One region of the uncultured Spongiibacter sp. genome, then DNA from elsewhere that is predicted to be linked to it. Evidence: predicted binding sites of a transcription regulator. Region 1 holds the regulator's gene; each other region holds the start of a gene.
What was found. The regulator sigma-54, encoded in region 1, starts transcription at its own class of promoters, with help from an activator protein. The targets are predictions, from matches to a motif close to TGGCACANNNNTTGCNNT.

Region 1 (10,156 bases):
ACGTGGTGATAGCCCTGTCAAACTCGGGGTCAACTGCAGAACTGGTCACCCTGATCCCGCTGCTTAAGCTGCTGGCCGTACCCGTGATCGCCATGACGGGAAAGCCCAACTCGGAGCTCGCCAGCAGCGCGGATGTCCATCTCGACGTCGGCGTAGAACAAGAGGCCTGCCCACTGAATCTTGCCCCGACATCCAGCACGACCGTAACACTTGTAATGGGCGATGCGCTCGCCATCGCGTTACTGGAGGCCCGCGGCTTCACCGCCGATGATTTTGCCTTCTCTCACCCCGGCGGCGCGCTGGGTCGACGCCTGCTGCTGAAGATCGACAATATTATGCACACCGGGGAAGCCATACCGCACATCAATACTGGCGCCAAGCTCAGCGATGCCCTGCTGGAAATGAGCAGTAAAGCGCTGGGTATGACCACGGTACTCAATGAAGACGGCAGCCTGGCGGGTATTTTCACAGACGGCGACTTGCGGCGCGCGATCGACCGCGGCATTGACATTCACCAAGCGAAAATAGACGACGTGATGACCGCCAACTGCCGCAGCATCAAGCCCGGCACACTGGCCGCAGAAGCACTGCGCATTATGGAAGATAATAAAATCACCGTCTTGGTCGCTCTGGACGATCACGCAAAACCAGTAGGCGTGATCCACACCCACGACCTGCTTAAAGCCGGCGTCGCCTAAAACAGGGAACACCATGCAAACCATTCTCGAAAAAGCAAAAACGGTCACCCTACTGGCAATGGATGTCGACGGCGTACTGACCAATGGCAGCCTCTACTTTGGCAATAGCGGCGAGGAAATGAAAGCGTTCAGCATCCTTGACGGGCTGGGTATTAAACTGCTGCGCGACGCCGGCATCCGCCCCGCCATAATCACCGGCAGAACCTCTGAACTGCTGCTGCGACGCGCGCGAGAACTGAGCATCGAGTTAATCTACCAAGGCAGGGAAGACAAAGGCACGGCACTCGAAGAACTGCGCCAAGACCTCAAGCTAAGCTACGATCAAATCGCCTACGTGGGTGACGATTTACCCGACTTAGCCGCGATTCGAGCAGCGGGCCTGGGCATTACCGTCGCCAATGGTCACCACTTCGTCGCTCGCCATGCCGACTGGCAAACGCGTGCCGCAGGGGGCAGTGGCGCTGTGAGAGAGATCGCCGAGCTTATTTTGATGTCTCAAGGCAAGCTCAACGACGCACTTGAGCAGTTCCTGTAAATGGCTGCGCCGTCATTCAATATCAACGCTGCATCGGTCCTATCGGTACTGGCCGCTATCGCGGGCACCGTGATCTACCTCACGCAATTTAGTGAGAGCGGGAAATTGAGCCTGACTGACAGCTTCGAAGCCATCCCCGATGTTGACTCCCACCTACAGGGCATCGAAGGCTTGAAATATCGCCAAGACGGCAATGTGGCATACCGCTGGCGCGCCGACAGTGCCGAACGCATGATTTCCTCGGGCAACATCCAGCTCAATCAGCCCTTCTACATCGGCAATATCGGCGAGCAGCGGCCGTGGACGGCGCAAGCCATTACCGGCACACTGTCACAAAATGGCCAACAACTGCAGTTGCGTGGCAGTGTTGTTGTTGAAGACTTAATTCGCGAAGCACAAATCCACACAGAGCAACTCAGCATTGACCTGGAGCAAAGCCTGGTAGCAACGGATCAGCCACTGCGACTGCAACTACCCAATGGCGAAACCCAGTCGGAGGGCATGACGGCCGACCTCGTTAACGAGAAAGTCGAGCTGCTCGCGAAGGTAAAAGGACACTATGAACCGCAATAATCTACGCACCTTCGCTATTAGCGCCCTGCTCTGCCTCGCCAGCAGCGTGCACGGCTTGCCCGATGACCGCCGCCAGGCCATCAACCTCAGCTCAGATAAAGCCACCTATGAAAACAATCGCGGCATTTACACGGGCAACGTCAATATGTCGCAGGGCAGCCTGATTATTCGCGCAGACAAGCTGATTATTGTCGAGGCTGACAGAAAAGTAACCAAGGTTATTGCCCATGGCAGCCCCGCCCATTTTGAGCAACAACCCCGCGCCGGGGAAGGCGTCGTGGTCGCCAGTGCCCGACTCATAGAATACAGCCTAAATGCCGAGGAAATCCTGCTGCAAAAAGATGCCACCATCCGACATCAGGGCTCCAAGATCAGTGGCGATCGCATTGTATACAGCGGGCGCAAGCAAATGGTCATTGCCGATGGCGGCAGCCACAAACTCGATGGCAGGGTACAAATGACCCTACAGCCTCAGCAGGGCGTGAGTGATACCGATAGCCCTGCTCCAAGCACCACCCCCGACACCCCGGAGACTCCCCGCTAACATGCCCGTATTGAAAGCCAGCAACCTCGCTAAAGCCTACAAAGGCAGAGAGGTAATCAAAGACGTCTCCCTGAGTATTAACAGCGGTGAAATAGTCGGCTTGTTGGGTCCCAACGGGGCGGGAAAAACAACCTGTTTTTACATGATCGTCGGCATCGTCAACGCCGACCGCGGCCGCATTCAGCTCGACGACAAAGACCTGACACCGCTTTCCATCCAAGGTCGGGCCAAACACGGCGTCGGCTACCTCCCTCAGGAAGCATCCATATTTCGGAAGCTGAGCGTCGCTGACAACATCATGGCGATATTGGAGACCCGCAGCGACCTGAACCGCAAGCAACGCAAAGAAAAGCTCGATGCACTGCTACAAGAATTTCACATTGCCCATATTCGCCAATCGCCGGGTATGGCGCTCTCGGGCGGGGAACGGCGCAGAGTAGAAATTGCACGAGCACTGGCCACCGAGCCCAGTTTTATTCTGCTCGACGAGCCCTTTGCCGGGGTAGACCCCATATCGGTGAACGATATTCAGCAGATTATTCGCCACCTGCAGGCGCGCGGCATCGGCGTCCTAATTACCGACCACAACGTGCGAGAAACCCTCGATATCTGCGAAAAAGCCTACATAGTTGGCGAAGGTCGCATCGTTGCTGAGGGCAATGCCGAGGCCGTGCTCAACAACCAAATCGTGCGGGACATCTACCTCGGCGACACATTTACCCTTTGATCAAAAAATCGGCACAGCAATTGCTTTAAACGCCTATTGCAGCGGTGCGGCTGCGGGACTACACTGACCCTGAAGCATCGTCGTTTATGGCTACATAACGGCATTTAATCCCTCAGGTATGGTTGTAGTAGAAGTCATTGCCTATGAAACAATCGCTCCAGCTAAAAGTCGGTCAGCAGCTGACCATGACGCCCCAGCTGCAACAGGCGATTCGTTTATTACAGCTCTCCACCCTCGACCTTCAACAGGAAATTCAGTCGGCACTGGACTCCAACCCCCTGCTGGAAGTAGAGGAAGACAGCGACAGCCCGGAACCCCAGAGCAGCAACAGCCAGAGCGAAAGTAACGCCAATGAGGCTGACAGCAAAACGACCTCTGCTGAGGAGGCGCCCAGCAACGACGCTGACAGTGAATGGGCCGAGCGCAGCGACATCCCCGAAGATTTGCCGGTAGACAGCCAGTGGGAAGACGTCTACCAAAGCTCCGCACCTAGCTCCTCCACGGCCGGTAGCGCCGACGACGACTACAACAATGACTATCGCCACGGCAGCTCAGAGTCGCTCCAGGACCACCTGCGCTGGCAACTCAACCTCAGCCGGCTTTCAGAACTTGATCGCATCGTCGCTGATGCCATCATCGACGCGATCGATGAAAAAGGGCGGCTCACCGTCAGCCCCGAAGAGCTGGTGGACGCCTTCGACGACGACGATATCGAAATAGAAGAAGTGAATGCCGTCCTTCACCTCATCCAGCAGTTTGACCCCCCAGGTGTTGGCGGCCAGGACCTTCAAGAATGCTTGCTGATTCAACTTCGACAGCTCTCCCCAGACACCCCATACCTGACTGAAGCGCTGCAGATTGTCGAGCAGCATATGCCGCAGCTCGGCAACCGTGATTACAACCAAATCATGCGCCGCTGCCGGCTAAAAGAAGACCAACTGCGCGACACCCTGGCACTCATTCAAACGCTGAACCCCACTCCTGGTGACTGCGTGGGTAACGACGAAACGGAGTATGTGGTACCAGACGTATTCGTCAGCAAAAAAGAAGGCCGCTGGCTGGTTGAGTTAAACCCGGACATCGCCCCGAAAATACAAATTAACAGCCACTACGCATCGCTAGCCAAAGACAGCGGCACCAGCAGCGACAAAGACTATATTCGCGACAACCTCCAGGAAGCGCGCTGGTTCATTAAAAGTCTGCAGAGCCGCAACGAAACACTGATGAAAGTCGCCACCAAGATTGTTGAGTACCAGCGCGGATTCCTGGAGTACGGCGACGAAGCGATGAAACCGCTAGTGCTCCACGATATCGCCGATGCAGTGAGCATGCATGAATCGACGATCTCACGGGTTACCACGCAAAAATATATGCATACCCCGAGAGGCATCTACGAACTCAAATATTTTTTCTCCAGCCACGTCTCGACCGATACCGGAGGAGAATGCTCCTCCACGGCGATTCGTGCACTAATCAAAAAATTAATTGCCGCAGAAAATCCCAAAAAACCGCTAAGCGACAGCAAAATCACCCAACTGTTGGCCGAGCAAGGCATCAAAGTTGCCCGGCGAACCATTGCAAAGTACAGGGAATCACTAGTCATTCCGCCCTCTAACGAACGGAAAAGACTGGTCTAATAAGGCCCCAAAAGGCCCAAACAACGCGCCGGGAGGCGCCGGATGTTCTCAGCGATGAAGGAGCAAGATATGCAAATAACCGTCAGTGGTCACCATGTTGAAGTTACCCCGGCACTTCGCGATTACGTCAACAACAAACTCGCCAAGCTGCAACGGCACTTCGACAATATCACCAATACCGACGTTACCTTGTCAGTAGAAAAGCTGGTTCAAAAAGCTGAAGCCACCGTACATGTGGCTGGCGCCGATCTGTTCGCCACCTGTGAATCAGAGGATATGTACGCGGCCATCGACAGCCTCACCGACAAGCTCGATCGCCAGCTTATTAAACACAAGGAGAAAAACCTGGGCCACTAAAGGCCCGGGGATGTTCCGGAAACGTAAACATGACCCTTGATTCAATACTCAGCCCCGGACGTACCCACTGCGGTACGTCTGTGGGCAGCAAGAAACGCCTACTGGAACAAATTTCTATTTTTGTCAGTGAGGATAATGCGCAATTCAACGCCGACGAACTGTTCAACGAACTGCTCGCCCGCGAGCGACTCGGAAGCACAGGTATCGGGCACGGGGTTGCGATTCCCCACTGTCGCAGCCAGCAGTGCACCGAAATTACCGGCATGCTGCTTAAACTTGCCGAGCCTATCGACTTCGAAGCGATAGACGATCAACCCGTGGACTTAGTGTTTGCGTTGATCGTTCCTGCCGAAGCACACGACGAACACATTAAAGTGTTGGCAAGCTTGGCCAACGCCTTCAACGATGACGCTTTCCGCCAGCAGCTTCGCAGCGCAGACAGCGACAGCAGTCTTTATGAACGTGCGGTAGCGAGCTAGGCGTGAAGCTTATTATTCTCAGCGGCCGCTCAGGTTCGGGCAAAAGCACGGCGCTGCACCAGCTCGAAGACGAAGGTTTCTACGCCATCGACAACCTGCCGGTGTCACTGCTACCCGCACTCGTTACCGAACTCTCTCAAAGCACACTGAAAGTTCATCAGCAGGTTGCTGTCTGTATCGATGCGAGAAACTCACAAACGGAGCTCGCCCGCTTCCAAGAACTGTGCAAACAAGTTCGAAGCCTGGCCAGCTTGCGTATTCTTTTTTTGGATGCCAGCGACGACAAGCTCATTAAGCGTTTTAGCGAGACCCGTCGACGGCATCCACTGAGCACCGACTCCCAGCCGCTTAGCGACGCGATAAAGCAAGAGTCTGCGCTGTTGGAGCCCATTGTCGCCGAGGCATCGCTGACCATAGATAGCAGCGACATGACTGTGCATCAATTGCGCGCCACCATACGTGACCGCGTTCTCGGCGTCGACGCTAGCCGCATGGCACTACAACTAAAGTCCTTCGGCTTTAAGCGCGGCCTACCCATTGATGCCGACCAGGTCTACGATCTGCGCATGCTCCCCAACCCTCACTGGGACGAGGCACTGCGCAGCCTCAGCGGCCGCGACGAGGCCGTTCAGCACTTCCTCGATGCCCAGCCGCAAGTCCAACAGATGTATAGCGACATACTCACTTACCTGCTGCGCTGGCTGCCTGAGATAGAATCTGCCGGTCGCAGCTACTTCACCATCGCGATCGGTTGCACGGGTGGACAACATCGCTCAGTATACATGGCCGAAAAGCTGGCTAAGGCGCTTCGCGACACCTGTCCTGGCCTGCAAGTTCGCCACCGCGAACTTCAGCACTAACCTGGGCTGGACAAGGCGATGCAAGAAATCCAAATTCCTATCATCAATAAACTCGGCCTTCACGCCCGTGCTGCGTCCAAATTCGTAACCACCAGCACCGCATTTGCCTCTCGCATTCAGGTGTCGGCGGGGCAGCAATGGGTCGACGGAAAAAGCATCATGTCGGTAATGATGCTCGCGGCCAGCAAAGGCATGACACTGCACATTCGCTGCGAAGGGGAAGACGAACAAGCAGCCCTGGACGCTCTCGTCGACTTGATCGAACGCCGCTTTGACGAAGGCGAATAAATCAAATACTGCGCATTTCAGCGCGATTTCGCCCGTCTGCAATTGTTGCCCAGCGAAGATTAAAGGATAATTCTCGCCACACTGTGTGACTGCTATCCAGCAGAAAGCCGAACGCAACGCAGAGAGCTATATGGCCCAAACCGCAGAAAAGCCCCAAGCTGAAAGCCGCCTAGAGCTACTGAATGAAGCTCTGGGCTCCGGCGCGTTTCTGCAAATTCGGCGTATGCTCAACGGCCTGCCTCCCGTCGATGCCGCCCACCTTATTGAGTCAACACCGCAAAAAGTACGGGGCGTGCTGTGGCAACTTGTCGATACCGAAAATGAGGGTGACATTCTCCAGCACCTGAGCGACGAGGTGCAGAGTCAGTTCCTGCGGCACATGGATGCCGAGGAAGTCGCCGCGATCACCGAGGGCCTCGAAACCGACGATATCGCCGATATACTCCAGCAACTTCCGGACCGCGTGATTCGCGAAGTGCTGGAGTCGATGGACCATCAAGACCGGGTGCGCGTCGAGCACATACTGTCCTACGACGAGGACAGTGCCGGTGGTCTGATGAACACCGACACCATCACTGTAAGGCCGAACATCACCCTGGATGTCGCGCTGCGTTACCTGCGGCGGCACGAAGAGCTTCCCGCAATGACCGATAGCCTGCTGGTCGTTAACCGTAATGACCAGTTCATTGGCTCACTGTCGCTGCGGAAACTGCTGGTCTCGGACCCCAGCGTTACCGTTCGTGAAATCATGGACACCGAAGTTGAGCCCATTGTGGCGTCCATGCCTGCGCGCGATGTTGCCAACCTCTTCGAGCGGCGGGACTGGGTCAGTGCCCCCGTGGTCGACGACAATCAATTGCTGCTTGGCCGAATCACCATCGATGACGTCGTCGATGTTATCCGCGAAGAGTCCGACCACTCACTGATGAGTATGGCCGGTCTGGATGAAGACGAAGACACCTTTGCATCGGTAATGACCACCGCGCCGCGCCGCGCCATTTGGCTCGGCATCAATTTGTTAACGGCCTTTATTGCCTCCGGTGTTATCAACCTTTTTGAAGGCACCATTGAAAAAGTCGTCGCACTGGCCGTACTTATGCCCATTGTCGCGAGCATGGGCGGTGTCGCCGGCACACAAACCTTAACCGTGGTGATTCGCGGGATGGCCCTTGGCCATATCAGCCGCAATAACAGTCGCTGGCTGATCAATCGAGAGGTTCTGGTAGGACTCATGAACGGGCTGCTGTGGGCACTCATTGTCGCGCTGGCCGCCAGTTACTGGTTTAACGACCCCTTAATCGGCGCCATTATCGCCGCCGCCATGGTAATTAACCTGATCACCGCATCACTGGCCGGCGCCATTTTGCCGCTGGTAATGAAGGCGCTGAACATCGATCCCGCGTTAGCTGGCGGCGTAGTGTTAACTACGGTTACCGATGTTGTCGGCTTTATGTCCTTCCTTGGATTAGCCACGTATTTTTACGCTTGAGTTCCACTCAAGCCAAGCCGATAGAGCAACCGTTATTGTGACCGATATAGACGATCAAGAACGCCCGAGTAAAACCGCACTGAAGCGCGAAATGGAAGCCCTGCAAAAACTGGGCAGTCGCCTCGTGGGCTTAAGCAATGCCGACTTGGCCCGGGTTCCCATCAACGATCCCGACCTTGAGGAAGCCATCGCCACGGCGCGGCGGATTAAGAGCCGCGAGGGGCTTCGCCGGCAAATGCAGTACATCGGCAAACTGATGCGCCGCATTGATGCCAGCGGCATTGAAGCCGCCCTGCTTGAACAGGAGCAAGGGCAAAAAGCATTGGCGCGACGCTTTCACGAGCTAGAGGACTTGCGAGACGATATGCTAGCCGCTGGCGTCAAGGGCGTCGACGCCGCACTACAACGTTTCCCCAATGCTGATCGACAGCGACTTCGCCAATTACTCATGCAAGCTGGCAAAGAAAAAACGGCGAATAAGCCGCCCGCAGCAGCGCGCAAGCTCTTTCGCTACCTGCGCGAACTTCAGCAAATTGCCAACGAAGAAGAAAGCCAGGCGTAAAACTAGAATCGCCGGTGTTGCGACACTGGCATTTCTTGACGCAGCGCTCGCTGCGCCGCCATGTCGATGTCAGCTGTCGCAATACCGGCGCCAAAGCCGAGTTCGGCGAGTACGCGCCCCCAGCTGTCAATCACGCAGGAACCTCCGGATGTCTCTCGGCGCGCGCTGTGAATACCGCCCTGATTTGCTGCAATAACCGCTACCTGATTTTCAATTGCACGCGCCCGCAGCAGTGGCAACCAATGCGCCAGCCCCGTGCGCCGCGTAAACGCCGCCGGTAGCGCCAACAATTCCATCCCGTCATCGAGCATCAGGCGAAACAACTCGGGAAAGCGCAGGTCGTAACAGACCGCTACGCCAAGCCGCCCCCAGGGGGTATCAATAACGCAGGGTCGCTCACCGGGAGCGTAGCGTTCCGACTCCCGGTAGCGTTGCTGTGCATCGCCAACGTCGGCATCAAACAAATGTAACTTGCGATAATCGGCGACACACTCACCACTGTCATTGAAGACCAGCGAGCTGGCATAACAACGACCATCCGCCGCAGGCAGTGGCAGCGTTCCCGCGACAATCCACATCCCCAAACGTTTAGCCTGCTCGGCCAGCCGCCCCCGTATCTCTGCGTGCTGCTCCCGGCAAGCCAATTCGGCCAGCGCTGAACCACTGTCAAAACAGGCAAAATTTTCTGGCAGCACCGCCAGCTGCACTCCCTGACGAGAGGCCTTCTCCAGATGCTCCAACGCGTCATTCAGGTTGACGCTCACCGCTGCGCCGGACACCATTTGCACCGCTGAGGCACGAAGACTCATGGCGCAACCTGCGATGGCATTTCTTGCCCCTTCAACTCAGTGGGTGAGACGTCAAAAATCTTTTTGAAGGAGAGTTCAGGCTGTTGAACAGTGCCCCGAATGTCATACACCGCACTGGAGAAGCTATCGACTTGCTCTTCGAACACTTTGGTTACCACATACGCTCCCGCAGCCGCCGGCAAGCCGCCAACCAGCGCCGCGACCCAGGGCAGGTTACTGCCAACAGGCAAGGTGGCGACCAGTCGCATATCTAAGGCCTCCGACACGAGGTCGATATTACCGCTCATCTGAAAACGGCTCGACGGCCCGCTAACTTCCAGTGGCTGGGTTAGCACCAATCGCTGCTGACCAAAGCCCAGTTCACCGCGCATGTCGTCAAAATGTACGCCTTTGCGGAAGACATCTCGAAAATCAAATTTCAAGCGGCGCACAATATTGGTCATATTAAAAATACCCAACACGCGCAATGCGCCACTGGCCGCATCTGAGGTCTTTAAAAACCGACCATTCTTTAAGGCGAATTTCACTCTTCCCTGACTCGCGCTCATCGCCCATTGGTCTGGTGAGCCTGGCCAGCTCACATTGATATCAAAGCCGC
Region 2 (10,156 bases), on a different contig from region 1:
ATTTGGCTTAAGCGGGTTTTCTGCGCCATGGTGTCGGTGCTCAACACGAGAAAGATCATTCATTGCGACTGCGATTGTTTTTACGCTTCGGTGGAGATGCGTGATGACCCGCGTTTGCGCGGTAGGCCGATTGCCATTGGTGGCAAGGCCAGTCGGCGCGGCGTGATCGCTACCTGCAACTATGAGGCGCGCGCCTATGGTGTGCACTCGGCAATGCCGACCGCAACCGCATTGCAGCGTTGCCCGCAGCTGATTTTGGTCCCGCCGAATATGGATAAGTACCGCCATGTTGCTGCGCAGATTCGTGAAATATTTAGTCGCTACAGCGAGCTGATCGAGCCGTTGTCCCTGGATGAGGCCTACCTGGATGTCAGCGAGTCGCCGCATTTTCAGGGCAGCGCCAGCCGCATTGCCGAAGCGATCCGGCAAGCGGTTGCTCGCGAAGTGGGAATTACTATTTCCGCGGGCGTTGCACCGAATAAATTTTTGGCGAAGATTGCCAGCGACTGGCAAAAACCTGACGGGCTTACGGTGATACGGCCCGATCAGGTCGATGACTTTGTTCGTGCGCTGCCAGTAACCAAGATTCACGGCGTCGGCAAAGTGATGGCGACGAAGTTGGCGGCACTGGGCATCGAAAACTGCGAGCAGCTGCAAGGGTGGAGCGAGCTGGCCTTAGTGGAGCGTTTTGGTCGCTTTGGGCGGCAGTTATATGGTTATGCGCGCGGTGTGGATGCGCGGCCGGTAAAGGCCGAAAGGCAGCGCAAATCGTTGAGCGTTGAGCGCACGTTTGCCGAGGATCTGTCGCCAGGGGAGGCCGCGGATGCAGCGCTTGCCCAACTCATAGACGAACTACAGCGGCGTTTGCAGCCACATAGTAAACAGGCTATCGCGGGCGCGTTTGTTAAGTTGAAGAGCAGGGAATTTAAGGTAACGACCATCGAATTGCGCCAGGAAGGCAAGCTTGACCCCGCCTGCCTGCCTCCGCTGATGATACAGGCCTGGGCGCGATTGCATTGCCCGGTTCGCTTGATTGGTGTGGGTGTTCGTTTCGCCGCGCCGGTAGAGCAACAGCAGCTCAGCCTTTTCTAGCGACGGCGGGCGCCGGCGCGGTGCTGATAAGATTGCGTTGTTTGTATTCAGGCTTCGCCAAGGCGTCTGCTGTAGGCTGACGCGCCTGTTTGGCCATCGGCGCCATAGGTGCGCAGGGCGGGGCTGCCCAGCCCGAGGATGTGCATGGCCTGTTCATTGTAATCTTGCTGTCGACTAAGCAGGCTGCCGATACGCTCATTCAGGTCGCGACAGCGGCGCAGGCTCTGAGTCACCTCTGCAGACATCGCCCGCTCTGGCTGCTGCTGTTGGCGCAGGCGCTCGAGCGTCTCTAATTGCTGGCAGCAATCCATTTTTTGTTCTGCAAGCTCGCGCAGGCGGTCGGCGTCGCCGTGGTCGCGCAGCACCGCCAACTCTTCGTTTAACAGCGCTTCAAAGCGCTGGCTATGGGCCAGTAACTGTTGCTCGGTATCGGTCATCATGCGCTAGGATCTGTCAGTCGTTCCAGATCGACAAAGGCCTTTGCCACCTGTTCGCTGTCGACGGTGAACTCACCGTTGCGAATTGCGGTTTTAATCGCCTCCACTTTTTGACGGTCGATACCGTCGCTGCCGGCAATTGCGGTTCGAGCGCGATCAACCAGGCTGCTATCAGCAGCTGGTGTGCTTGCCGATTCGAGCGGCGAAGTGGCACCGGCATCCGCGGCGTTGGTCGCGTTTGAAGACGGGTTACTGTCGAGCCTTCTTGGCTGGCCGAGTGGGCCGCCATTAATTCGATCGACCATGATAATTCCTCATTACATTGGCGTTGATGGTATGCCTTATGACAGTTAACGGCAGCTATCGATAAAACTTTAGCTTTTTTTTATTCGATTCGTACCGTATTACCACTAATGACAATACCTTCTAACTGTTTGCCTGAACTGATATTTTCCACCCGTATTCGAGCACCCTTCGCCGCGTCTTGCAGGGCACGGCCCTTCATGCTGACGTTAATGGCAGTACTGCGGCTAATGAGCTTGAGCTCTTGTCCTCTCTTTATCATCGCTGGGGCCTCCAGCATATTCGCGGTGATAACCGCGCCCTGGGGAATACTGCGTCGGCTGAGCATTCCCTGACCTCCAAGGCCCTTTTGGTATCCGTATGACAGACTCGATACATCGCGCTCTGTCCAAGTGATATCCGCTTCAGTCACTCGCTGGCCGGCAGCGATAGGGTGCTTGCTCACCATGACCTTAGTGAATGCCGCGATCGTTACCGGCAGGTACACCTTCCATGCCTTAACACCTTCGCAGCGCACGCCCACCGTCGTGCGCCGCCGGATGCTCGCGCCGGGCGGCAAAAAGGCCTGTAGTCGCTGACTACATTTTGCCAGACGGGTGCGCGGGTCGAGTTCGCCCACGGTGATACGGGTGTTCTCGTTTTGCCAGGGGTGGCGTTTGGCAATGAACTGGCTGGCAGTAGCACTAATACGCTGCGCTGACTCCACGCCAGCGCTTGCCAGAGTGCTCGGGCAGACGCTGCTCAGAAGAGCAATGGTGATTGCTACGCGCCAGATCATGACACCTTATTCCCTCACTACTAATTTGCGGCGCCAAGTTTTTGTCGGCGCGGCGGCTTTATGAGGTGAGCAGCAATTGCTATGCCAGTTTTGCGAAATAGAGTGAGTGTTAGAAGGCGTGACAAAGACTTGCCGCTCGCCGGTGAAACTGGCGGCAAGGGCTTGCCGAAAAACCGACGGTTTGTTGGCGTCGGTTTTATAACATATTGAAAAATATAGGAATAAAAAAGTGGCACGCGCTTTGCGTCGGACATGTCGAACGCCAAAGGCTTTGCGCCCTTATCCAGTGTATCGGCAGCGCAGCCCATAACTTTAGCGAGACAGATTTATGGCGATTAATTTTGATAAGGCACTCGGTATACACCAGCAGGCACTGCTGCTTCGCCAGCAGCGTACCGAACTGCTGGCCGCCAATATAGCCAATGCTGACACGCCCGGCTACAAGGCACGCGATATCGACTTTAAACAAGCACTGGGCCAGGCAGCGCAGGGCCAGCAGTTATCGCTCAGTCGCAGCAATGCGGCGCATATTACCGAAGCGGTCGCTCCAGCGGCGGGGCAGGCGCCGGTGATGTACCGCATGCCTCAGCAGCCTTCAGTCGACGGCAATACGGTGGAGAGCCATGTGGAGCAAGCGGCATTTGCCGATAACAGCATGCGCTATCAGGCCACTATGAGTTTTCTGAGTAGTAAGTTCTCTGGAATTAAATCGATTCTTCAGGGAGGTCAATAAGCGATGGCGAATCCCCTTGATATTGCCGCTGCGGCGATGAACGCGCAAATGCTGCGTTTGAATACCACCGCCAGCAATATGGCAAATGCGGATACGGTGGCCAGCAGTGAACAGGCTGCCTACCGCGCAAAACAGCCGGTTTTTGCCACCGTGCTGGACCGCCAGCAGGGCGTCGCCGGTGTCGAGGTTGTGGGTATTAGCGAGAGCAATGCTCCTGTTCCCAAGCGTTATGAGCCGGGCCACCCGATGGCGGACGAGCAGGGCTATGTCTACGGCTCCAATGTGAACACCGTTGATGAAATGGCCAATATGCTGTCCGCCTCCCGTTCATACCAGAACAACGCCGAGGTGTTTTCCACGGTGAAGACCCTGACCCTGCGGGCCTTGCAGCTCGGTAAACAGTAGGAACTGAATGATGGAATTGCGAACGCTTGAACAATTGCAGCAGCAGAGTGCGGCGAGTACGGCAAAAAAAGAAGCCTCCTCGCTGGGCCAAGACGACTTCATGAAACTGATGCTGCAGCAGCTTAAGAATCAAGACCCGTTTAAACCCACCGACAACACGGAATTTATCAGCCAGATGGCGCAGCTAACGTCGGTGAGCGGCATCAGCGAAATGAATGACAACCTGGCTGCACTGACGAGTTCGCTGTACGGCGGTCAATTGCTGGATGCGTCCTCGCTGATCGGTAAAGAGGTGCTGGTTGGCAGTGATGTTGTCGCCCTGCCATCAGAGGGCGCGGTAAGCGGTCAGGTAACACTGCCGGTGAGCACGCAAGCGGTCGATGTCGAGATTTTGGCGCCCTCGGGTGAGGTGCTGGGCAAGGTGGCGTTAGGACCGCAGGCGGCGGGACCGGTGTCGTTTCGTTGGGATGGTAGCGGCCTGGACGGCGAGCGCTTGCCCGCAGGCAATTATGTAATTCGCGCGCAATACCTGAACGGCAACAGTGTAGAGGCCTTGCAAACGGATATTCGCAGCCCCGTACGCAGCGTGAGTTTGCCCAGTGGTGGCGGTAGCCCCACGGTGCAAATTGATGGTGTCGGTACGGTCTCGATGTCGCAAATAAAGGAAATTAGCTAGGCGCTTCGGCGCATTCATTGATCAATTCGCGAGTGATCGCAGCAGGAGTATAACTATGAGCTTTCGTATTGCATTGAGTGGACTGAACGCAGCGTCATCGCACCTGGACGTCACCGCTCACAACATTGCCAACGTTAACACCACTGGCTTTAAAAGTTCCCGCACATCCTTTGCCGATGTGTATGCAACATCCAATAACGATGTAACCAAAACCACGCCCGGCGCAGGTGTTCGTTTGAATACCATTGTTCAGCAGTTTTCGCAGGGCAACATCGACTTCACCGACAACAACCTGGACCTTGCCATTAGTGGCGAAGGCTTCTTTACCATGAAGGGCTCAAGTGGCGTGACCTACACGCGCGCTGGCGCCTTCAGTGTCGACCGGGAAGGCTTTGTGGTGAACAACAATAACGACCGTTTGCAGGTGTATCCGGCAACCACCAATGGCGACTTTGCCACCGGTTCGCTGTCTGATTTGCAACTGCAGGTCACCGAGAACGCGCCGCGAGCATCGACACGCGCTGATATCGGCGTGAACCTGCCCGGCGATGCGCCAGTGCCGACCTCGACGCCTTTCGATCCAACGGTAGCGTCGAGCTATAACCACGCCACGTCGATGACCGTCTACGACTCGTTGGGTACCCTGCACACGGCAACGCTGTACTTTGTGAAAGACCCCGCGGCAAACACCTGGCAGCAAAATGTCTATATCGACGACAACCCGGTGAGCCTGGGCAATACGCTGTCATTTGATAATACCGGTACCTTGCAAAGCCCCGCTTCGGGCATTGTGACTGTGCCTTCCTACGACCCCAACAACGGCGCGGCAGCGATCGACCTCTCGCTGGATTTCACCTCATCAACGCAGTACGGCAATGAGTTTGGTGTGAACAGCTTGCAGCAGGACGGCTTCACCACAGGGCGATTGACCGGTATCGAAGTGGCGAGCAACGGCGTCGTGTCTGCGCGCTTTACCAACGGCCAGTCATCCCAGTTGGGTAAGGTCGCATTGGCGGGTTTCTCTAATCCCAATGGTTTGCAACAACAGGGTGACACGGCCTGGGCGGAAACCTTCTCTTCCGGTAGTCCGCGTGTGGGTGAGCCGGGTAGCTCTAACTTTGGTCTGCTGCAGGCGGGTGCATTGGAGAGCTCCAATGTCGATCTTACTGAGCAATTGGTGGAAATGATCACCGCGCAGCGTAACTTCCAGGCGAACACCCAGATGATCCAGACATCTGACGCCGTTACTCAGGCGATTATTAATATCCGCTAAGGCGGGTATTCATCGCTTTAGGAGGCAGGTATGGACCGGCTACTTTATCTCGGCATGACCGCGGCCAAACACACGGAAATGGCGCAGGCCAGCAATGCCAATAATCTGGCAAATGCCAGCACTGCGGGCTTTCGCGCGGACTTCCATGCGCTGATGTCAAAGCCGGTAGAGGGAGCGGGCCATCAAACACGCGTCAACTCGGTGGTGGAGTCACGCCTGAGCGACTTCAGTGAAGGCACCCTGATGACCACCGGTCGCGATCTGGATGTCGCGATTCGAGGACAGGGCTGGTTTGTCGTGCAGGACGCCCAGGGTGAGGAGGCACTGAGCCGCCGTGGCGATCTTCACCTGACGGCCGATGGCATGCTGATCAATGGCGCCGGACAGCCCGTCATGGGCGATGGCGGACCGCTGGCGGTGCCTGAACACGACAGTTTGACGATTGGCAGCGACGGCACGGTGTCGATAGTGCCACTGGGTCTTGGGCCGGAGTCATTAGTAACCGTCGATCGCATTCGTTTGGTCAGCGCCGAACCTGAGCAGTTGCGCAAGGGCGAGGACGGTTTGATTCGAACGCTCGATGGCACCACGCCAGCCGCCGATGCCAGTGTTCGCGTTTCGCCGGGTACCTTGGAAGGTTCGAACGTGAATACCGTTGAGGCAATGGTCAATATGATCGAACTGGCCCGGCGTTTTGAAATGCAGGTGAAGGTGATGAATACCGCAAATACGGTATCCGAAGCCGGTGCGCGCCTGATGAGAATGGAATAAGAGGATAGGTATATGAATTCATCATTGTGGGTAGCCAAAACCGGTCTCGATGCGCAGAACACGCGCATGCAGGTGGTTAGTAACAACCTGGCGAACGCCAATACCACTGGGTTCAAGCGCGACCGCGCGTCTTTTGAAGATCTGCTCTATCAAAACTACCGTCAGGTGGGCGGGCAATCTTCCCAGCAAACTCGTCTGCCCAGCGGTATGCAGGTCGGTACCGGGGTTCGAGTGGTGTCGACTGAGAAAATCTTTAACCAAGGCACCATGACGCAAACCAATAACAACCTGGATTTAGCGGTCAATGGCAACGGCTTTTTTCAGGTGCGGATGCCAGACGGCAGCCTGTCTTACACCCGCGATGGTTCATTCCAATTGGACGACCAAGGGCAGATCGTTACTAACAGCGGCTACATCGTTGAGCCGGGTATTACAGTGCCTGCCAATACGCGCAGCATTACCGTCGGCACCGATGGGGTTGTCAGCGCGATGATCGCCGGTGACTCCGCGCCGGTGCAATTGGGCAGCATACAGTTGGCAGACTTTATCAATCCGGCTGGCTTAGAAGCGCGCGGTGAAAACCTGTATCTGGAGTCGGCTTCCAGCGGCGCGCCGCAAACTGGCACGCCCGGCCTGAGCGGTTTGGGCACACTGGCGCAAGGGGCGCTGGAAGGCTCCAATGTGAATGTGGTGGAAGAGCTGGTGAATATGATCGAGACCCAGCGCGCTTACGAGATGAACTCCAAAGCGATTTCCACCAGCGACCAAATGATGCAGTACGTGAATAACAACCTGTAAGTGGGCGACGCCATGAACCTATCACGCTACTTCCGCCTTTTTCTGCTCGCTACTGTGGCTTTACTCACGGCCTGCGCCCAAGCACCAGAGCGCGACGAACAGGTGTGGGAGTCACAGTTGCCGGAGCAGCAATACAGCAACAGCGAAAATCCCGGTTCGATCTATCAGGCGGGCTATGGCATGAGCCTGTTTTTGGATCGCCGCGCCCGGCAGGTAGGCGATGTCATCACCGTTATTTTGTCCGAGAAGACAGACGCGAGTAAGCAGTCCAACACGGCGACGGCTAAAGAGAGCAATATCTCGGTACCTACTGTGACGCTACTCGGCAGAGGCGTGACTCATAACGGCACGCCAGTGCTGTCGACGGGTGTGTCCAGCGACCAGGACTTTGCCGGGCAGGGCAGCAGCAGCCAGAGCAACAGTCTGACCGGTAGTATCACTGTTACCGTGTCACAGGTGTTGCGCAATGGCAGTCTGCGAGTGCGCGGTGAGAAGTGGGTAACCATCAACCAGGGCGACGAGTTTATCCGTATTCAGGGCATTGTTCGCCCGGAAGACATCGCTGCCGACAATTCGGTGCCCTCGTTCAAAGTTGCCGACGCACGCATTACTTACAGCGGCAAAGGGGCGCTGGCCGATGCCAATTCCATGGGCTGGCTGGGGCGTCTGTTCCAGTCAGTACTGTCACCATTTTGAGGGTGAGAACGATGAACAACCACCGCCCATCTCTATTTCCACGCCTGCTGGCAGTCGTACTTTTTATGCTGGCCATACCCGCCTCAGCCGACCGCGTGAAAGACCTGGTCAATGTGGCGGGTGTGCGTGAAAACCAACTCGTCGGCTACGGCTTGGTGGTGGGATTAAGCGGCACCGGAGACCAGACCAGTCAGGCGCCGTTTACAATACAAAGCATTCGCAATATGTTGACCGGCTTTGGCGTTCGCGTTCCCGACAACGTGAACCCGCAGCTGAAAAATGTCGCGGCGGTAACCATTCACGCCAATCTTCCTGCCTTTGCCAAGCCGGGACAGACCATCGATGTGACGGTGTCGTCGATCGGCAACGCCGCCAGCCTGCGTGGGGGCAGTTTGCTGATGGCACCGATGATGGGCGCCGACGGTCAGGTGTATGCCGTCGCCCAGGGCAGCTTATTGGTCAGTGGGCTAGGCGTTGAAGGTAATGACGGCTCCCGCGTGACGGTGAATATCCCCAGCGCTGGCCGCATCCCTAACGGCGCGATTGTCGAGCGGCCTGCGCCGAGCCAAATGGCCAGCAATGGTGAGGTCATGCTGAATTTAAAAACGCCGGACTTCACCACTGCGCGTCGCCTGTCGGAGAAAATTAATGAGTTTTTTGGTGCCGGCACGGCCAGTGCAATGGATTCGGCGACGGTCAAAGTACTCGGCCCCTCCAGTGCTGACCGCCGCGTGACATTTATCTCCATGCTTGAGGAGCTTGAGGTCGATCCCGCCGAAGCCCGTGCCCGCGTGGTGGTTAATTCCCGCACCGGTACCATCGTGATTGGTGGCAATGTACGGGTGATGCCCACGGCGGTGACGCATGGCTCACTCACCGTGTCGGTGACCGAGCGGGTCGATATCAGTCAGCCCAATGCCTTTGCCGATGGCCAAACCGTTGCGGCCGGGCGCTCCAGTATTGATGTTGCAGAAAGCGGCTCGCGAATGTTTTTACTCGATGCCGGCGTCACCCTGGAAGAAATTGTTAAGGCGATCAATCAGGTCGGCGCGGCTCCCGGCGACTTGGTGGCGATTCTCGAAGCACTGAATCAGGCTGGCGCGCTGCGCGCCGAGTTGCTGGTGATTTAAATGGATATTTCAAAGGCGGGTAATTACCACGACTTCTCTGGCCTGGCTGCGCTGCGCAGTGAGGCGCAAGCCGACAGTGAACAGGCAATTGCGCCAGTGGCTCGCCAGTTTGAAGCGCTGTTTTTGCAAATGATGCTAAAAAGCATGCGCGACGCCGTACCCGAGGGTGGGCTCTTCGACAGTAATGGCGGTGAGCTGTACCAGGAAATGCACGACAAACAGCTTTCCGTCACGCTCTCAGAGCAGGGCGGCATTGGTTTAGCCGATGCCATTGCACAGCAGCTCAGTGGCCATGGCGTCGCCCCTGGCGCCGCGTTAACGGAGCAGGGCGCGCAACTTCGTCAGCAGCTGTTAACAAAAGCCGCTCAAGTGTCGCCGCTAACGGCCGATAACTTGGCAGTGAAACGAGGAATTTAACATGGCAGATATGTTGGGTAATGCGCTATCTGCTCTGGTGTCATATCAGCGGGCGCTGGCGACCACTAGCCACAATATCGCCAACGCCGACACAGAGGGCTATAGCCGCCAGCGGGTCGACTTTGCGACACGAATCCCCCAGCAAATGGGCGACCTGTCCATTGGCTCTGGGGTGAAGTTGAGCGATGTGCGCCGCGTGTACGATGAGTTCGCCAACTTGCAAATGCGCAATGCCAGCGGTTCATTTAGCCAGCTCGATAACTTCTACCAATTGGCAACGCAACTGGACAACAGTCTGTCCGACCCGGAGCTGGGGATCAGCGCCGCGCTATCGCGCTTTTATGACAGCGTGCAGAATCTCGCTGACGACCCGGCCTCAATTCCCTCGCGGCAATTATTGTTGTCTGAAGCTGAGAGCCTCGGTGGTCGATTCGCTGAATTCTCGGCGCAACTGGAGGGGTTGAGCAAGGAGGTCAATGCGCGCATTCAGAGCGATGTGAACGATATTAATGACCTCGCTCAGGAGTTGGCCGATATCAACGGTTTGGTTGTCGAAGCGCAAGGAAAGTTTGGCGCCGCGCCCAATGACCTGCTCGACCAGCGCGATTTGGCCTTGCAGCGCCTGAATGATCTCGTTTCCATCAAGA
Region 3 (10,156 bases), on a different contig from region 1:
GGCAATAGTTTATTAAGCGTCATAGAAGACGTGCTGGACTTTTCAAAAATCGAGTCCGGGCAACAAGAAATTCACTCCAGCAAGTTCAGTTTATTAGAGCAATGTGAGCGCGTGATGGAGGTATCAACCATTCGCGCGGTAAATAAAGATATCGAGATCTCCGCCTGCATCGACCCCCGCATACCGAAAACGGTAATCAGTGACCTGAGCTTTGTACGGCGTATCGTCACCAACCTTCTCGATAACGCGATTAAGTTCACTGACTCTGGCGGCGTAAATCTAAAAATCTCTCAAACCGATGAAAAACTGGCTGACGGCCGACTCGGACTGGTACTTGAAGTGCGCGACTCTGGGGTTGGGATTTCAGAAGAGGATCAAGAGAAGTTATTTAATGAATTCTCTCAAGTAGATAATAGTGACAGCGCCGTTCACGGCGGCACGGGCCTTGGCTTAGTCATATGTAAAAAACTGACTGAATTGCTCGACGGCAGAATCTCGCTGACGAGCAAAAAAGGCGAAGGCTGCCGGTTCCGCGTTGAGATACCGGTCAATGCAAGCAACACTAACCTTCCCAGCCTGGCAAAGCCAAAACGCGCAACAGGCAAGCTGTTTTTGCGGAGCGACAACAAAACACTGCTTGCCAGCATACTGCAACAAGCGGACTGGCTGGGCATAGAAGCCGTCGCAATTCGTGCCTTAGAGAACCTTCCGAAATTATCTGCACGCGACATACTGATCGTGGACATGCGCTGCTTTGCCACACCGGAAAAATTGAGCACGTTATTGATGGCGCAGCAGATCCCCATTCAACAAGTGGTGCTGTACAACCGCAATTTTTCGGCGGAACTCTTGCAACACAGCAGCAAGGCCGGCTTCCAACATATGATGTATCGCCCCTTTCGGCCGAGCCAGCTCCTTGCCATTCTTGACGGCGACGCCGAATCGGAGCCCGCCAATGAACAGATCACCGACGAAATAAACCCAAGCCGGCACAAGCTCCTACTCGCAGAGGATAACGAAGCGAACCAGTTAGTCGCGAAGACTCTGTTGTTGCGTGCTGGCTATCAAGTCGACATCGTCGCCAACGGCATTGAGGCATTAATGGCCGTAACCAGTGGCCGCTACGACTTGGTGCTAATGGACTTGCGCATGCCTGAAATGGACGGTTTAGAGGCAACCCGACACATCCGCCAATTGCCCGGTAAAGAGCGCAACACCCCAATTATCGCAATGACCGCCAATGCCTTCGATACCGATGTAAAGCGCTGTGAAGACGCGGGCATGGATGGTTTCCTGTCTAAACCGGTGAACCGCGATGAATTGCTGAACACACTTGAGTGCTGGCTGCCTGTTGAACAAACCGCTGCGTCCAGCTCCCAAGATGACGTGAGCAACACCGCAACACTCACTGCAGCGCTGTATGCCGCGGAGATAGACACCACGATACTTGAACAACTCGTTGTCGATACAGGGTTAGAGACCGCGCTCATTATTTTAAAAATGGTCGTGGAGCAGCTTGATAAGTTGCAGTCTCTGACTGCAGCGATTGCGGACTCCGCCGATCAACCAGCACTTGCCGGGCTTCGCGACGCCGTACACTCCGCAAAAAGTAATCTTGGTTATTGCGGCGCAACGTCGTTGCAGGACTATTGTTTGCAGATCGAAAAATGCTGCGATGCTGAAAATACCCAGCTTCTTATGGAGCTACTTTCGGTATCCGGCGAGAAATTCTCGTCAGGCAAAGAAGCCCTCCATCATGCGATCGCTGAGTTAGAAGCGCGGTCAGTCTAAGCCTAATGTTTCTCGCAGTGCGGCTTAGCATCACCGGCAAGCCAGTTGCATTGCAAAATGCAAATCATGCTGGCTATCGAACCACTCTCTGCGCCGTTAAAAACCCACCTAACCCTTTGACAAGCACTTATAAATCATAGACTTAAAATAATTTTACGCGTCTGGCACAGGCATTGCCCCTTTAGCTCTAAACAGCCGAGAGGATGCCACCATGCGCCATCACACCGTTTACAACAAATCGCTCAACGCCCAGCTACGCTGTGTAAAAAAAACAGACCGTATATTGGCAGTGGCAGCCGCGTTAGCCTTCGCTCCGTGGCTTTTCGCTCATACTCTGTTTCGCCTGATTAAAGGCAAAAAAATCGTTGACCGCGTTACCTTGCACAGCGCTGCCGGTGATGGCGTGCCCGCCCTACTGCTGCACGATCAGGTAAACCTCAGTCGCCTGCCGTTGCTCCTAAACGTCATTAAAGGCGAGCTGGCACTGGTCGGTTACCGAGCGCGCACCGAGCAAGAGCCCGCTGCAGCGGGTACCGAAACCCTGAATCCAGGTATGTTTTCACTGTTCGAACTGCGACGAATTTCTGGTATCGACTTTATCGACGAAGAGGCCTGCAATCTCGAATACGCCGACAAGCAGGGATTCAAAACAGACGCTGCCATCATCGGCAAATCGCTGCTAGCAGGCCTGTTGTACAGCGGCGGCAAAACTCTGAAAGACGTCGACAGTTTTACGATTTTTGGCGTAAACATCGCCAACATCTCAATGGAAAACGCACTTTCGGTGATTAATAAGCACGTGACACATCGACATCGTGCGACAGTTTTCTTCGCGAACGCCCACACCTTAAATCTCGCCTACAACAACAGCGAACTGCGATCACAACTGAATCAAGCAGACTATATGCTGCCCGATGGCAGCGGTATCGAAATGGCCTGTCGGCGCAACGGTATTCGCCGTAAGGGCAATATAAACGGCACCGATATGCTGCCTTTGCTGTGCGAGCAACTCGCCCAACACGGCCAGCGCCTGTTCATGCTCGGCGGTGAAGACGGAATTGCCGATGCCGCGATGCAGGCAATGTTGAAGCAACAGCCACACTTGCGAAGCGCCGGCACACAGCACGGCTATTTCGACAAACAGCACTGCCAGGACATCGTCGATAAAATTAACGATAGCGGGGCGGACGTGCTGCTGGTCGGCATGGGTCAACCCCTCCAGGAACAGTGGATTCTCGCCCACCGGGAGCAACTAAATAGCCCAGTCGTCATCGCCGTTGGCGGCTTGTTCGACTTCTATGCCGAGAAGGTCTCCCGAGCGCCCCTGTGGCTGCGTGAGTTGGGTATGGAATGGATTTGGCGGCTACTACAAGAACCGGGCCGGATGTGGAAGCGCTACATCATTGGCAACCCTCTGTTTCTACTCAGGCTGCGGCAGGCCAGCCAGAGCTAAGGATCGCACCACATCGTATACCGCCACTGCGGTGGCGCACCCTCCAGCAATATGATTCGCAAAATGCAAACGCAAGCCACGATTTGCATTTTGCAATTCACCGCCCTCGACAAAAAACACTATCCTACTGTTTTTAAAGCATATTTTTATTCACATCAGCTGGCACGCCCCCTGCAATATCCAAGATATGCCGTCTCACAATAGCAGTGAGATCAACCTAATCAGCAGCAGGAAAGCGCTATGAACATTGCCAAATGGACCCTATCTTCACACCGCCTTTTCACGCCGCGACGCTGCCGCCGCGCCGTCCTCGCCAGTGTCGCATTAACGCTGGCGGCCTGTGCGTCGATGCCGGATATTTCGACAAGCCTGCCTGAGCGCGACAAGCCAGAGGTGGAACAACGCCACGAGTTTAGCAGTCGCATGGCGGTGAATACCTGCTCGACCGATGGCAGCGGCATGGCGCTGAACAGTGCGGACTATCGTGTCGATGAACCCTTAGCGCAGCAGTGGCGAAATCCCGGTACCCCGCGATCGTTAAACAGCCAAGGCCGGCGCTTGCTGCCACTGTCACCGGGCGACAGAATCGAAATTCGCATCCATGAAGGGGAGGAGTTCAGCGGCGAGTACTTGGTTAACCACGATGGCAATATTGAGCTTCCCTACCTCGCCCCGGTGCAGGTGGTTGGACTGGACACCGAAGAAGTGGAGAACCGCCTGCGCATCATGCTGGTTGCCCAACAGATGTTTCTCGCCCACACCCTTCACATCAGTGTGCGCCCGCTTCAGTGGGCCCCCATTATGGTTTCGGTGTCAGGCGCGGTATTTGAGCCTGGCCGCGTACTCATCAACGACCTGATTCCCGCGCAGACCGACGACAGTAAAATTCGCATCAGCGGCGACTACCCCACCAAACGCTACCTCAGTGAAGCCATACGCGCAGCAGCGGGTGCACGCCCTGACGCGCGTGTAGACAAAATTCTGCTGATTCGCGACGGCTGGCAGCAAGAAATCAATCTCGCAGGGATATTTTCGGGCCAGCACACCTACGACGTACCGTTGATTGCAGGCGATCAAGTGATCGTTCCCTCAGCAGGCTGCATGCAAGCCGAGCTGATTCGCCCGAGTCAAATCACGCCAAAGGGAATACGGGTGTTCATTTCAAATTTGACCAATCCAGCAAGCAACAACGCCTCTGCGGCAGTGGGCAAGTACAGCAGCAGCATGCCCTACGGCACGCGGTTACATCAGGCGGTGGTATCGGGCAACTGCAGTGGCGGCACGCAATTCACCAATGCCTCACGCTACGTCGTGTTGGTGGGCACTAACCCCATCAGTGGCGAGAGCGAAATTATGAAACGCAATGTCGAAGAACTGCTGCGCAATCCAGATTCCGACGATATCAATCCCTATTTACTACCCAACGACACCGTTAGCTGCTATGACTCTACAATAGGGAATTGGCGTGATATCGCCAGAGCGATTGTCGACGTCGCCACTCCCTTTTCACTCTTTTGATCTGCGCGGCTGAGAAGTGACATGACACCGACGATACAGCCAAATCAAGAGCTGCAACTCTACAAGGCGCCCGCTGACAAACCGCGCTGGACGCGATACATCGTGGTGGGGGTGATCTCCTTTGCAATGATTTGGGGAATGGTATTTCTCTACATTGCCTCGGCGCCCCAGTACGTCAGTAAATTCGCGTTTATGCTGCCGGGCAAGGCAGTATCCACCAAAGTTAATTTGGAAAGCATCGGTGAGGCCAGCAGCAGTAGTAGCTCACCGTTTGGCACCAGGGGTGTTAACCCGAGAGTGAATTACAAGGAAATCCTGCTGAGCACCAGCGTGATTGGTGGCGCGGCGAAAGCCCTGAATATCGACTACGCGGATTTTCGCAAGCCTGTGGTAAAGCTCGTAGACGAGACCACCATTATCCAAGTGGCAACCAAAGCGGGCTCTCCCCGCCTCGCACAGGACCAGGCACAGGCGCTAATTTCAGCGTTTAACACCCGAATAGAAATCCTCCGCGCTGATGAGCTCGACCGCCGCGAGGCAGGTATTGCGCAAGCGCTAAAAAGCTATAAAGAGCGATTGGAAGCCGCGCAACGCGCCTTAGTATTGCACAAGCAAAGCTCTGAATATGTGTCTGGCCGTCAGTATGAAGAGCTCAGCCTGCGCCTAGAGCGTTTGAAAGAGGAGCAAGTACGAGCCGAGGCCGAGCGCGACCGAGTCAGCAATTACGTCGACCAACTTTCTCGCAACTTAGGCATTACTCCGCAGCTGGCAGCGAGCGCGTTTATCCTGAATGCCGACCAACAGTTTCGGGAGCATTTAGAAAATTATCAAAACGCGACAACAACGCTGGCGGTGTATCGCTCAAAGTGGGGACAGGCTCACCCTCAGGTGGTAAAAGAAAGCGCGAGACAAGACAACACGCTCAAAGCCCTGCAACAGCGCAGCTTAGAATTGGTTGGCCACAACGACATGGGCACCATCAAGCTGATCAGCATGAATGATGCCGGCAAACAGAGCGCTCTCTTTCAAGATTTGCTGGTGTCATTCGCCAAAATTGAAGGCCTCATTGGCAAAATTCAACAGCTCTCAAGTGCTATCACTAAGCATGGTCTGAACTTAAAACGCTACGCTGAAGAAGCAGCGATCCTTGAGAACCTCGAGCGCGACTATCAAATAGCCGAAGCGGTTTATACCTCGGCGATCACGCAGATCGATACCAGCAAAACCGATATCTTTGCGTCCTACCCGCTAATTCAGGTACTTGCAGCCCCTTCTCTTCCCAGCCAACCGGCGTCACCCAATAAATTACTGGCCATTATTGGCGGTGTGCTGGGTAGCGGCATGGCTTTATTCGGATTATTTCTTCTGTGGAAACGCAAGCAATTGCTCCAGAAAATATTATCGAAAAGTGGATTTGGTACGCTCTAATTCTTACCTATCCGTTTTACGCCCTCGGCGCGGTATACATTATTGCGCCGGTGCTCGGTTGGATTCTGCTCGGCTACTGGGCCTACAACCTGTGGCTACCTGCGCCGATGCGCGCCAGGTCGATTCAAGTTGAACCGCACCCCGTGGTTATACTGTGGGTGGTCGCCATGCTGGTGATGGAAGTGGCCTTGATTATGGGGCATTTGGATTTCTATCTCGGCCTGCCCGCGATGATCAAGTCCACGATCGGCTGGGCAAAGGGCTGGGCACTGCTGGCTATTTTCATACTAATTGGCGCCACCTTACCTATCCGTGCAGAGCTGGTTTATCGCGCCTGCTGCGTTATTTGCCTGCATACGCTGTTGTTAATTCCGCTATTTGTTATCGCCGCGTATACCCCCATTCCCGGTACTATTTATATCTCGCCACTCAAAGTAATTGGCGGCCCCGGCCCGGAGTTCTTCGAGTTCCAGCTCTATGGCATTAACCCCGAATCCCTCGGCCCCCGCTGGCGCTTTTTCACCCCCTGGGCACCAGCTGCCGGCCTACTCGCCAATTTCTACTTAGTCTTTGCACTGCAGGAAAAAAATATCCGCTGGCGTTGGATCGGCATTATCGGCAGTGTCGCGATGGTGCTTATGTGCCAGTCTCGCGCCGGACTGGTTGCAATGCTTTTCGTATCGCCAGCGGTCTTTTTCATTTCCCGCCTCAACTCACCGGCACTGTGGCTAACTGGCGGTGTGGGCATATCAGCAGTGGCCGTTGTAGCCACCCAACTCATGGCCTTCGCTGAAAGCTCCATTGCGGAATTCAAAGCTGCCCGCGCAGGTTCGAGCCGAGTCCGCTCGGCGCTGGCAAGAATTGCAATACAGCGCTGGCGAGATGAAGCGCCTGTTTGGGGACACGGCGTTGTAGAGAGAGGGCCTCACCTAGTGGAATATATGCCTATTGGCTCCCACCACAGCTGGTACGGTCTACTATTCGTTAAGGGCGTCGTTGGCTTTCTGGCGTTGCTGATTCCCATGCTTGTCACCCTATTACTGTTACTCATGCAGGCCCAGCGATGCTGCGTATCTCGCGCAGGTTTAGCCTGTATGCTAATACTCATTATGTTCAGCTTTGGTGAAAACCTGGAAATTCTTGCGTATCTGTTTTGGCCGGCGCTGGTGTTAATCGGCATCGCCTTTCGCAATGACACCATTGCACAAAGTATTCTCCGCCAGCGTTCTTCAGTAACGCATCACTGATTAGGAACCCCAAAAAAATGGCTGCCTTCAACACCCTGCTTATCGGCTATTACGGCATGCAAAATACCGGCGATGATATGCTCATGGCCGCCGCTGCCGAGGGCGCGCGCCGCCGATATCACAGCCGAAATATTGCCGCCACTGGCGCCAGCGGCAGTGAGGCCTTGCAGCAACTGCAGCTAAGCGCCGTGCAGGCAAAAAAGCAACGCTTCAAAGGCCAGGATCGACTGCTCAAGTATTGGGCCGCGGCGCGCAGCGAGCACATTATCATCGGCGGCGGATCTGTCTTCCATACCGCAAAAGATATTGCGCAAAAAACCCACTATTTAAAACTCGCTACCAGCAACCAGCATTGTGCAGCAGGCGTCGGCCTGGGCCCATTCAATGACGTAGCGGCAGAAAAAGCCTGCGCAACATTCCTAAATGCCTGCACCTTTACCGGGCTGAGAGACAACACCAGTCTCGATATCGCCCGCAGTATCGCTCCCAACGCCAATACCGCACTGACCTTCGACCTGGCCCCTAGTATGATCAGCCAGCCCGCGTTCCAGCACGCGCTAATGCCCGAGCGCGACAACGCTATCGGCGTTGCACTTTGTCCCGTCGAACGGCTCACCGGCGATGAGAACGCTGAACATGTGCGCAACCAGATACTCGCCGACGCCCTGATTCAACATCATCGCGAAACCGGCGCGGAGATACGCTTGATCGACTTCAATGGGCACCCCACATTAGGAGATCAACAAGTACACCGTGATTTATGCGCGCGGCTTGGCGAGACGCCCTGCAAGATTATTCCCTACAACCCAAACCCCTATGAGGCCGTTAGGGAAATCAGCAAGCTATCAATGATCGTGGCGATGCGACTCCATGCGGCGGTCTTTGCCTACCTCAGCAATACCCCGTGTATTTCCCTGAACTATCACCGTAAATGCGAAAATTGGTGCCGCGATATTCAGCAATCGACTGACTTTTCCATTGATAGCCGGCATGTCGACAAAGACTCGCTAAGCACCGCAATAGCGACGATACATCGGGGCGGCTATGTCCCGCCCCGTTTGCCCCTTGCCGACGCGGAAAAAATGGCCCTCAGTAACTGGACTCACTAGCCATGACGACCTCAAATGTTGACCGCAGCACAGACAAACAACCTCGGTTTTCCGTTCTTATTCCCCTGTACAACAAGGCTGCACACATTGGCGATGCGCTGCGTTCCATACAGGCGCAGAACTACGACGACTTGGAAATTATTGTTGTCGATGACGGCTCCAGCGATGACGGCCCGGAGAAAGTTCGCAGCCTGGCAACATCTGACTCGCGTATTCGCCTTATCGAACAAGAGAACGCCGGTGTTTCCGCCGCTCGAAATACTGCCATCAGTGCAGCAACCGCCGACTACCTGTTGTTTCTGGACGCCGATGACCTATGGAAACCCGGGTTAATACAAGAAATCGAGGCGCTTATTCACCTATTTCCCGAATGCGGCGCCTACTCAACGGCCTACTCCCACTATTACGAAAACAGCGGAACAGAGCGCCCCATCCACCCGCGCTTTCCAGCGAGCACAATAAATCACAGCCAGTTCAGCTATGATTTTTTCGAGGTCGCCAGTCGGGGCGAACTACCCATTACCCCGTCGAGCTGCTGCATTCCAAAATCCGTATTCGAGGAGATTGGTGCATTTCCTTTGCATGAACCAATGGGAGAAGATCAGGACCTTTGGGTGAGAATCGCCTATAAATACCCAATGGCCTTTTCCCGGTCATACAAAGCACTCTACCGACAAGATGCCGACAATCGTGCGTGTATTAGTAATCCCCCCGATCAGGAGTGCCCATTCAGCCTGCGCCTGCGAGCCACAGCCGAGGCAAGCAACGATCCGCGAAGCAAGGCAATGTTAAGGCTGACCGCTAACCATATTCTTCACATCGCGCAGCTAAACATACAGGCCGGCGAATATGATAAAGCGCGGGCCTTACTACGTGACAAACGTTGCTGGCTACTACCAAAACGGAAATTGAAATGGGAACTTGCCTTGCTACTGAAGCGTTAGCCTGCGCCGCCCAATGGCAGGCGGTATTTAGCCACGGCGTTACTTTTTGTGGGGCAAACTATTTTCGCAATAAATGTGCGGCGTAATCCGGGGAGTGGCTGTCGACAGCGCACTATTGCGGGGAAGGTTTGTGCGGACAGCTTTGCACAACGCTTCCAGCTGCTGTGAGGGAGAGCCGCCCGATTCAGCCTTTGCGATACTGCGTAACAATCGCATGATTATACGATAGCCATAAAAGCCAATGACTTCGCCTAATCGCGGCTTGAACATGTCGCGCAGCGGGCCAGCGCTGTAGTGGCGAATATAGTCATTCATCTGCGGGCAATAATTATTATTCCAGCGCGACGAGATACGCTGAAAGCGGCTCTCCGTTTTCAGGAAATGAATAATGTGCCCGTTTTCGCCCCAGCCCACTTCATCCTCTTGCGGCAGTGTCATTGTCATTGCGGCGATAACACGGTTTAAAAACGCCAGTGATTCGGGCCCAGCGCGAAATATCAACACCCCAGAATTAATACGCCCCGAATACCCGTTGGCCGCAAATATCGATTTTCCGACGGACATAGCCTCGCTAAAGTCAGGGGCGTCTGCACGCGGCTGCGCATCGGCGTCTATAAACATGACCTCGGCGTAGCCGCATTGCAAGGCGTCTCGAATCAAGTACAA

Region 2: the regulator sigma-54 is predicted to act here: its motif matches at 2,680-2,697, upstream of flgA (flagellar basal body P-ring formation chaperone FlgA).
Region 3: the regulator sigma-54 is predicted to act here: its motif matches at 1,954-1,971, upstream of ABNS66_RS06965 (WecB/TagA/CpsF family glycosyltransferase).

What each region holds. Positions count from the first base shown of each region.
Region 1 is NZ_CAXGPO010000025.1:16,445-26,600, forward strand. Features, by position in the region: gene ABNS66_RS11345 (KpsF/GutQ family sugar-phosphate isomerase) at 1-698, shown strand, start outside; gene ABNS66_RS11350 (HAD hydrolase family protein) at 712-1,233, shown strand; gene lptC (LPS export ABC transporter periplasmic protein LptC) at 1,234-1,806, shown strand; gene lptA (lipopolysaccharide transport periplasmic protein LptA) at 1,793-2,350, shown strand; gene lptB (LPS export ABC transporter ATP-binding protein) at 2,352-3,077, shown strand; gene ABNS66_RS11370 (RNA polymerase factor sigma-54) at 3,221-4,714, shown strand; gene raiA (ribosome-associated translation inhibitor RaiA) at 4,784-5,071, shown strand; gene ptsN (PTS IIA-like nitrogen regulatory protein PtsN) at 5,101-5,550, shown strand; gene rapZ (RNase adapter RapZ) at 5,553-6,410, shown strand; gene ABNS66_RS11390 (HPr family phosphocarrier protein) at 6,429-6,698, shown strand; gene mgtE (magnesium transporter) at 6,829-8,187, shown strand; gene yjgA (ribosome biogenesis factor YjgA) at 8,225-8,749, shown strand; gene ABNS66_RS11405 (carbon-nitrogen hydrolase family protein) at 8,752-9,558, opposite strand; gene ABNS66_RS11410 (YhdP family protein) at 9,555-10,156, opposite strand, start outside.
Region 2 is NZ_CAXGPO010000003.1:61,127-71,282, reverse strand. Features, by position in the region: gene dinB (DNA polymerase IV) at 28-1,092, shown strand; gene ABNS66_RS02775 (flagellar export chaperone FlgN) at 1,140-1,532, opposite strand; gene flgM (flagellar biosynthesis anti-sigma factor FlgM) at 1,529-1,834, opposite strand; gene flgA (flagellar basal body P-ring formation chaperone FlgA) at 1,915-2,610, opposite strand; gene flgB (flagellar basal body rod protein FlgB) at 2,939-3,343, shown strand; gene flgC (flagellar basal body rod protein FlgC) at 3,347-3,748, shown strand; gene ABNS66_RS02750 (flagellar hook assembly protein FlgD) at 3,756-4,424, shown strand; gene flgE (flagellar hook protein FlgE) at 4,480-5,697, shown strand; gene ABNS66_RS02740 (flagellar basal body rod protein FlgF) at 5,728-6,468, shown strand; gene flgG (flagellar basal-body rod protein FlgG) at 6,481-7,266, shown strand; gene flgH (flagellar basal body L-ring protein FlgH) at 7,279-7,962, shown strand; gene ABNS66_RS02725 (flagellar basal body P-ring protein FlgI) at 7,974-9,092, shown strand; gene ABNS66_RS02720 (rod-binding protein) at 9,093-9,509, shown strand; gene flgK (flagellar hook-associated protein FlgK) at 9,511-10,156, shown strand, end outside.
Region 3 is NZ_CAXGPO010000010.1:38,791-48,946, reverse strand. Features, by position in the region: gene ABNS66_RS06970 (response regulator) at 1-1,791, shown strand, start outside; gene ABNS66_RS06965 (WecB/TagA/CpsF family glycosyltransferase) at 2,003-3,244, shown strand; gene ABNS66_RS06960 (polysaccharide biosynthesis/export family protein) at 3,485-4,762, shown strand; gene ABNS66_RS06955 (hypothetical protein) at 4,784-6,190, shown strand; gene ABNS66_RS06950 (O-antigen ligase domain-containing protein) at 6,130-7,437, shown strand; gene ABNS66_RS06945 (polysaccharide pyruvyl transferase family protein) at 7,455-8,546, shown strand; gene ABNS66_RS06940 (glycosyltransferase family A protein) at 8,549-9,490, shown strand; gene ABNS66_RS06935 (hypothetical protein) at 9,530-10,156, opposite strand, start outside.